2 regions of the Pseudomonas sp. MWU13-2517 genome follow, and region 2 is predicted to be linked to the other one. Evidence: riboswitches for the same ligand, from Rfam matches in the RefSeq annotation. Region 2 holds a riboswitch; the other holds the start of a gene.

Region 1 (3,577 bases), on a different contig from region 2:
CCTGGTCGAAAAAATCGAAGGTGGCACCCAGGCCATCATAGGCTTCGTCCACCGCCGCATCACCACTCACGGGCTGCCCTTCGCCACGGATCAGCTTTCCTGGCAGGCTGTCGGTGCCCTCGGCGCTGTAGATCGAACGCTGTTTCTCGGCCCCCATGGCCAAGGCCAGGCGTGCCGGCCCTTTGGCGGGCACCGCGACCATGCGCAGCGAGCGGAACGTGCTGTCTTTGGCGCGGGTACGCAGCGCGACATCCCGCTGCGCCTTGTCACCGTTGCGGGCGATCTGGTCGAGCATATAGGGGGGAATCAAGCAAAAAATAGGGTTACGCACAGAGTGATCACACATTGACTGGCTCCTTGTTGGCGTGTGGTGAACGTCCGGGTAGCCGTTTCAGGATAGCTCCCAGGGGTTAACGCGTGTCATCAATTGTCATTAACCTATGTTGCAGTCGTGTTTATCCATGGAGGACTTACCGATGCCCGCACGTAAAGCCAAGATCGACCTTTCGTACCGCCCGCGGCTCGCCGACCTGCGCCCGCTGATCGCACCGAACCCCACGCTACTGGAGGCGCGGGCGGCGACGCCCCGCGTGACCTCCGCCAACGATCTGAAGGACCGGCACGGCTACGCTGAAGATTTTCTCGGCAGCTTCATCGTGCCCTGGCCCACGGTGGTGGAAGCCCTCGCCAGTGACGTACAGACGCTGGAAAGTGGCGACCAGCGGCTGGACTACACGCATTTCTCGATAACGATGTCACGCTCAAAGCGGCTCGCGCTTTATGTCGGGGTCAACATCGACGGCGGCCAGCACGTAGACATTGTTCGCAGCAACGATACTTGGGCCTACGACGGCCGCCTGCCCATCGATGCGCAGGTGGGTGAAGCGCTCTACGCCAATAATGGCCTCGATCGCGGCCACCTGGTCCGTCGACAAGACCCCAATTGGGGTGACGTGACGCAAACCGCCAACCTCGACACCTTTCATTTCACCAATTGCTCGCCGCAGATGAGCGGGTTCAATCAGAAGACCTGGCTGGAACTCGAAGACTACATTCTGGACAACACACAACGCTGGAAGGCCAGGGCCACAGTGTTTACCGGCCCGGTGTATGCCGACGACGACCGTATGTACCGGGGTGTTCAGATCCCCAAGGCCTTCTGGAAAGTGGTCGCCTACCTCAGCGACGACGGCAAGCCCTCAGCCAGCGCCTACATGATCGACCAGACCCGCGAACTGGGTCAGCTCGACCTGGTGTTCGGCCAACTTCGGACCTACCAGCGCAGCGTGGCCCAGATAGAGCGCCTGACCGGCATCCGCTTCGCCAACCTGGCCGACTACGACGGTTTCAGCAACGAAGAGCGCGCTACCGGCACGCGGATCGAAGCGCTGATCCAGGGTCCTGAGGACATTCGTCTCTGAGCGGGCACGCCTTGGGCTATTTCGCCTCGCTCTAATCAACTACCATACCGCGCCGGTTCCCAAACGGGACTAATAGGGAATCCGAAGCGCGGTATACCCGCGTCAATCGGAACTGCCCCCGCAACTGTAGGTGCTGAGCCTGCCCCTTGATGCCACTGGACCTCGTCCGGGAAGGCCGGGGCGTGGCGACGACGCATCAGTCAGGAGACCTGCCGGCCCAAGCTCAATCACTAACCGGCGGGGTGTCCGGGAAGGACATTCTTGCCTGGCGCTTCCACGGCGCTCGAGGGTGTATTTCCGAACCGTGCCTCCCCAGTTCCACGTACGGTTCACTCGGAGATCGCCCCATGCTGCCACGCGTTACCGCCCTGCTCACCGGCATTGGCTTCTGTGCCCTGGCCCACGCCGCGCCCACCCACTACCCGCTGACGGTGGAAAACTGCGGCAGCACCCTCACCTTCCAGCAAGCGCCTGCGCGCAGCGTGACCATCGGCCAGGCCGCCACCGAAATGCTGTATGCCTTGGGCGTGGGCGATAAAGTGGTGGGCACCTCGCTGTGGTTCAACAGCGTACTGGCGCAGTACAAGGCACAGAACGATCGCATTGAGCGCCTGGCCAACAACGAGCCGAGCTTCGAAGCCGTGATCGCCAAACGCCCGCAACTGGTGGCCGCCGAACTGGAATGGGTGGTCGGCCCGCAAGGCGTGGTCGGCACCCGCGAGCAATTCCATGAACTGAAGATCCCCACCTACCTGCTGCCCTCCGACTGCGAAGGCAAGGACAACCTGGTGGGCGCCGACGGTACACGGCTGGAGCCGTTCCGCATCGAGACCATTTATAAGAGCATCAGCCAACTCGCCGAAATCTTCGACGTACAGGCGCGTGGCCAACAGCTGAACGATGAGCTCAAGGCGCGCCTGGCCAAATCCGTCGCCACTGCACAAAGCAAGGCCCTCAAACAGGCCAGCGCCTTGGTGTGGTTCTCCAGCGCCGAGATGGCCAGCGATCCCTACGTGGCCGGTCACAAGGGCGTTCCGCAGTTCATGCTGGAAACCCTGGGCCTTTCCAACGTGGTGCAGTCCGATGAAGAGTGGCCCGCGGTCGGCTGGGAAACCATCGCCAAGGCCAACCCGACCTTCCTGGTGATCGCACGCATGGACCGCCGCCGCTACCCGGCCGACGATCATGAAAAGAAGCTCGCCTTCCTGCGCAGCGACCCAGTGACCCGCAACATGGACGCGGTGAAAAACAACCGCATCATCATTATTGATGCCCTGGCCCTGCAGGCCAGCCTGCGCACGTTCGATGGCCTGGAACAACTGGCCGGAGCCATCGACGGCTACGACCTGCCGAAATGATCCGCACCTTGCTCGCCCTCATCCTGCTCCTGCTCGCGATCCTCGCCGGCGTGGCCATCGGTGAAACCGCCATCGAACCGCAGGTGGTGTTGCAGGTGCTCGCCAACAAACTGTGGGCGGCCGGCTACGTACTGGACCCGATCGATGAAGGCGTGGTGTGGAACTACCGCTTGACCCGCGCCCTGGTCGCTGCCGCCTGTGGTGCGGGGCTGGCGACTTGCGGCGTGATTTTACAGTCCTTGCTGCGTAACCCGTTGGCCGATCCGTACCTGCTGGGCATCAGCGCCGGCGCCTCGACCGGTGCAGTTCTGGTGGCCCTGATCGGCGTGGGCGGTGGCTTGATTTCACTGTCGGCGGGTGCATTTGTCGGCGCCATGGCCGCGTTTGCCCTGGTGATCCTGCTGGCGCGCGCCAGCGGTTCGGCCACCGGTACCGGGCAGATCATCCTCGCGGGCATTGCCGGTTCGCAGCTGTTCAATGCCCTCACTGCCTTCCTGATCACCAAGTCGGCCAGCTCCGAACAGGCCCGGGGCATCCTGTTCTGGCTGCTGGGTAACCTCAGTGGCGTACGTTGGCCCTCGGTATGGCTGGCAGTGCCTGTGGCAATCCTGGGCCTGGCGGTTTGCCTGTGGCATCGCCGCGCACTGGATGCGTTTACCTTCGGCACGGATTCGGCGGCGTCCCTCGGCATCCCGGTGCGTCGCGTGCAGTTTGTACTGGTGGGCTGTGCGGCGCTGGTCACGGCAGTGATGGTGTCGATTGTCGGCTCCATCGGCTTTGTCGGGCTGGTGATTCCCC
Region 2 (3,577 bases):
CTTTCGGCATATTTCAGGCGCCAGAAAACCTGCGTTTGGGCTGGTTTTGCCACGCAAAAGGCGGGTACAGGGTGTTAAGGGCTTAGATGTCGGGGTCAAAACGATAAGTCACATAGACCGCGATTGAATTTGCAAATCGATGTGATAGAAGGCATAGTCTCGACTTCTTTACATATCAGCCACGGTCGTGCCCATGCTAAATCGCTTCGCACCCCTCGTGCCTCTCGCACTTGTTACCCTGTTGTTTGGTTGCGCCTCCCACCCTCAACAAGTGGCTGAGCAGCACAAGACCCAACAGCAGTCCCAGGCAAAATTCGTCGCTTCCCAGTCTTCGACTGTCTATGAAGAAGAAGTGGCAACCGAGAAAGAACTTGCCAACTTCGACGGCAACAAGCCTTATCAGCTTCCAGTTCTGGCCGACAGCATTCTTGAACGCGGCATGTCCCTGATCGGTACCCGTTACCGTTTCGGCGGTACCTCTGAAGCCGGTTTCGACTGCAGCGGCTTTATCGGCTACCTGTTTCGTGAAGAGGCTGGCATGAATCTGCCACGCTCGACGCGCGAAATGATCAACGTGAATGCACCGTTGGTCGCACGCAACAACCTCAAGCCGGGTGATCTGCTTTTCTTCAGTACGGCGGGTCGTGGTCGTGTCAGTCACGCCGGTATCTACTTGGGCGATAACCAGTTTATTCACTCCAGCAGCCGCCGCAGTGGCGGTGTCCGCGTCGACAGCCTGGGTGATAGCTACTGGAGCAAAACCTTCATCGAAGCCAAGCGCGCCCTCGCCATGGCCCCGACTACGGTTACCGCTAGCAAGTAAAGTTAAAGTGATACTTGAAGTTTGACGTGTAAGCGCTAGAATCCCTGGATATTGTTGGAATCCGTTCGCGCGAGCTTTGCTTGCGCGTTCTGGTTTTCAGCGTTCGGCAGCGAAAAGCCGCATCCAGACCAGGATTGTTCTGCCCATGTCGACCTCAGCCCGCCTCATTCTGCTTGTTTGTGCCGCGCTCCTCAGTGCCTGCGCAAGCCGCCCGCCACCCGCTCCAGTGGCCGTCAAGCCCAAGCCGGTGTTCAATTACTCCACGCAGAGTTTCTCGCCTGCTGCCGAAGATGTGCTCTTCCGTGCGCTGGGCCTGGTTGGCACGCCTTATCGTTGGGGTGGCAACACGCCGGATTCCGGGTTTGATTGCAGTGGCCTGATCGGTTTTGTCTACCGTGATGCGGCGGGCATCTCGTTGCCACGCACGACCCGTGAATTGATCGTTATGCGTGCCCAGAACGTCAGTGAGGAAAACCTGCAAACCGGTGACCTGCTGTTTTTCGCCACGGGTGGTGGTTCGCAGGTCAGCCATGCTGGGATCTACGTAGGTGAGGGCCGCTTTGTGCACGCACCGCAGACTGGCGGCACGGTAAAACTGGATACGTTGTCCAAAGCGTATTGGCAGAATGCTTATTTGACTGCCAAGCGCGTGCTGCCAGCAAACCTGGCTCGTAATCCATAAAACACAACCCAAAGCTGCAACAAGCGGGTGCAATGCCCGCTTGCAGCTTTGGGTTGTCTGGCCAGCTTTAATTGACGCTCCACCCCCAACCCACTAACCTTCGCGGCTTGTTCCAGGTGCTCTGTGACCCGTGGGTCGACAGAGTGAAACAGGGAAGCCGGTGAGTGAGCGCACTTGTACACAGTGTTGCCGCGATTCCGGCGCTGCCCCCGCAACGGTAAATGAGTCAAGACGCTGCCTTTTGCCACTGTATCGCCGTGCGATATGGGAAGGCGCAACGTCGGCCTGTTCTTTTGTAGAGCGCCACTCATGAGCCCGGAGACCGGCCTGAAGCATCCAACAGCATCACGGTGGGCGATGCTTGGCTGTCTGTTTTTTTCTTTTCTGCCCGCCGTTTTTGTTCAGCCCCAACGGAGAGCTGCCATGACTGATTCCCCTGATCGCGACGAGCGCCACTTGGCGCGCATGCTGCGCAAAAAAGCCGTGATCGATGAGCGCATTGCCAATTCCCCCAACGAATGCGGATTGCTGCTGGTACTGACCGGCAACGGCAAAGGCAAGAGCAGTTCGGCGTTCGGCATGCTCGCTCGCGCCATGGGCCATGGCATGCAATGCGGCGTGGTGCAGTTCATCAAGGGACGTAACAGCACCGGCGAAGAATTGTTCTTCCGCCGCTTCCCCGAGCAAGTGCGTTTCCATGTGATGGGCGAAGGCTTTACCTGGGAAACCCAGGACCGTCAGCGCGACATCGCCGCTGCCGAGGCTGCCTGGGCGGTTTCCCGAGCATTGTTGCAAGACCCGACTATTGGCCTGGTGGTGCTGGATGAGTTGAACATCGCCCTCAAGCACGGCTACCTCGACCTGGATCAGGTATTGAGCGACCTGCAAGCCCGCCCGCCGATGCAGCATGTGGTGGTCACGGGGCGTGGCGCCAAGCCCGAACTGATCGAAATGGGTGACACCGTGACCGAAATGGGCATGCTCAAGCACGCGTTCCAGGCCGGTATCAAGGCACAGAAGGGCGTCGAGCTTTGAATCAGCCCCGTCATTGCCCGGCCGTATTGATCGCTGCACCGGCGTCCGGCCAGGGCAAAACCACCGTCACCGCCGCGCTCGCCCGTTTGCATCGTAACCTGGGGCGCAAGGTGCGCGTGTTCAAATGCGGGCCGGACTTTCTCGATCCGATGATCCACGAGCGTGCCAGCGGTGCGCCGGTGTATCAATTGGACATGTGGATGGTCGGCGAGCAGGAAAGCCGTCGCTTGCTGTGGGAAGCAGCGGGGGAGGCCGATCTGATCCTGATCGAAGGCGTGATGGGCCTGTTCGACGGCACCCCATCCAGCGCCGACCTGGCCCGACACTTCGGCGTGCCAGTCCTTGGGGTGATCGACGGCACCGCGATGGCCCAGACCTTCGGCGCGCTGGCCCTGGGCCTGGCGCGCTATCAGCCGGACTTGCCGTTCGCCGGCGTGCTGGCCAACCGCGTTGGCACGCTGCGCCATGCGCAACTGCTCGAAGGGAGTCTCACTGAAGGCCTGCGCTGGTACGGCGCACTGTCCCGGGAAACCGGGATCGAACTGCCAAGCCGTCACTTGGGTCTGGTCCAGGCCAGTGAATTGAATGACCTCGACGTACGCCTGGATGCCGCCGCCCAAGCCCTGGGCAGCAGTTGCGAGGTGGCTTTGCCGCCGCCGGTGACCTTTGCCGCCCCTGAGGTGGTCAAGGCCGAGCCGTTGCTTGCTGGCGTGCGTATTGCCGTGGCCCGCGACGAAGCGTTCGCTTTCACCTACGGTGCCAGCCTTGACGTGTTGCGGGCGATGGGCGCCGAACTACGCTTCTTTTCGCCGATTCACGATCGTCAATTGCCTGAGGCCGACAGCCTCTACCTGCCTGGCGGTTATCCGGAACTGCACCACCAGGCGCTGTCGGAAAATACGCCGATGCTTGACGCCATCCGCGCCCATCACGCCGCCGGCAAACCCTTGCTCGCCGAATGCGGCGGCATGCTCTACCTGCTTGACTCGCTCACTGACGTCGAGGGTGCGCGAGCGGAGCTGGTCGGTCTGCTGCAG

What was found. Region 2 has a riboswitch for cobalamin ahead of cobO (cob(I)yrinic acid a,c-diamide adenosyltransferase). Riboswitches for the same ligand answer to the same signal wherever they lie in the genome.
Region 1: it holds a riboswitch for cobalamin, as region 2 does, so the genes downstream of both, M5B97_RS17055 (ABC transporter substrate-binding protein) here and cobO (cob(I)yrinic acid a,c-diamide adenosyltransferase) in region 2, are expected to answer to the same signal.

The regions. Positions count from the first base shown of each region.
Region 1 covers NZ_JALMFA010000011.1:42,588-46,164, forward strand. The annotation lists gene M5B97_RS17045 (M4 family metallopeptidase) at 1-346, opposite strand, end outside; gene M5B97_RS17050 (DNA/RNA non-specific endonuclease) at 477-1,421, shown strand; cobalamin riboswitch at 1,458-1,653, shown strand; gene M5B97_RS17055 (ABC transporter substrate-binding protein) at 1,769-2,779, shown strand; gene M5B97_RS17060 (iron ABC transporter permease) at 2,776-3,577, shown strand, end outside.
Region 2 covers NZ_JALMFA010000005.1:82,802-86,378, reverse strand. The annotation lists gene M5B97_RS08980 (NlpC/P60 family protein) at 194-823, shown strand; gene M5B97_RS08975 (C40 family peptidase) at 969-1,505, shown strand; cobalamin riboswitch at 1,603-1,851, shown strand; gene cobO (cob(I)yrinic acid a,c-diamide adenosyltransferase) at 1,929-2,540, shown strand; gene M5B97_RS08965 (cobyrinate a,c-diamide synthase) at 2,537-3,577, shown strand, end outside.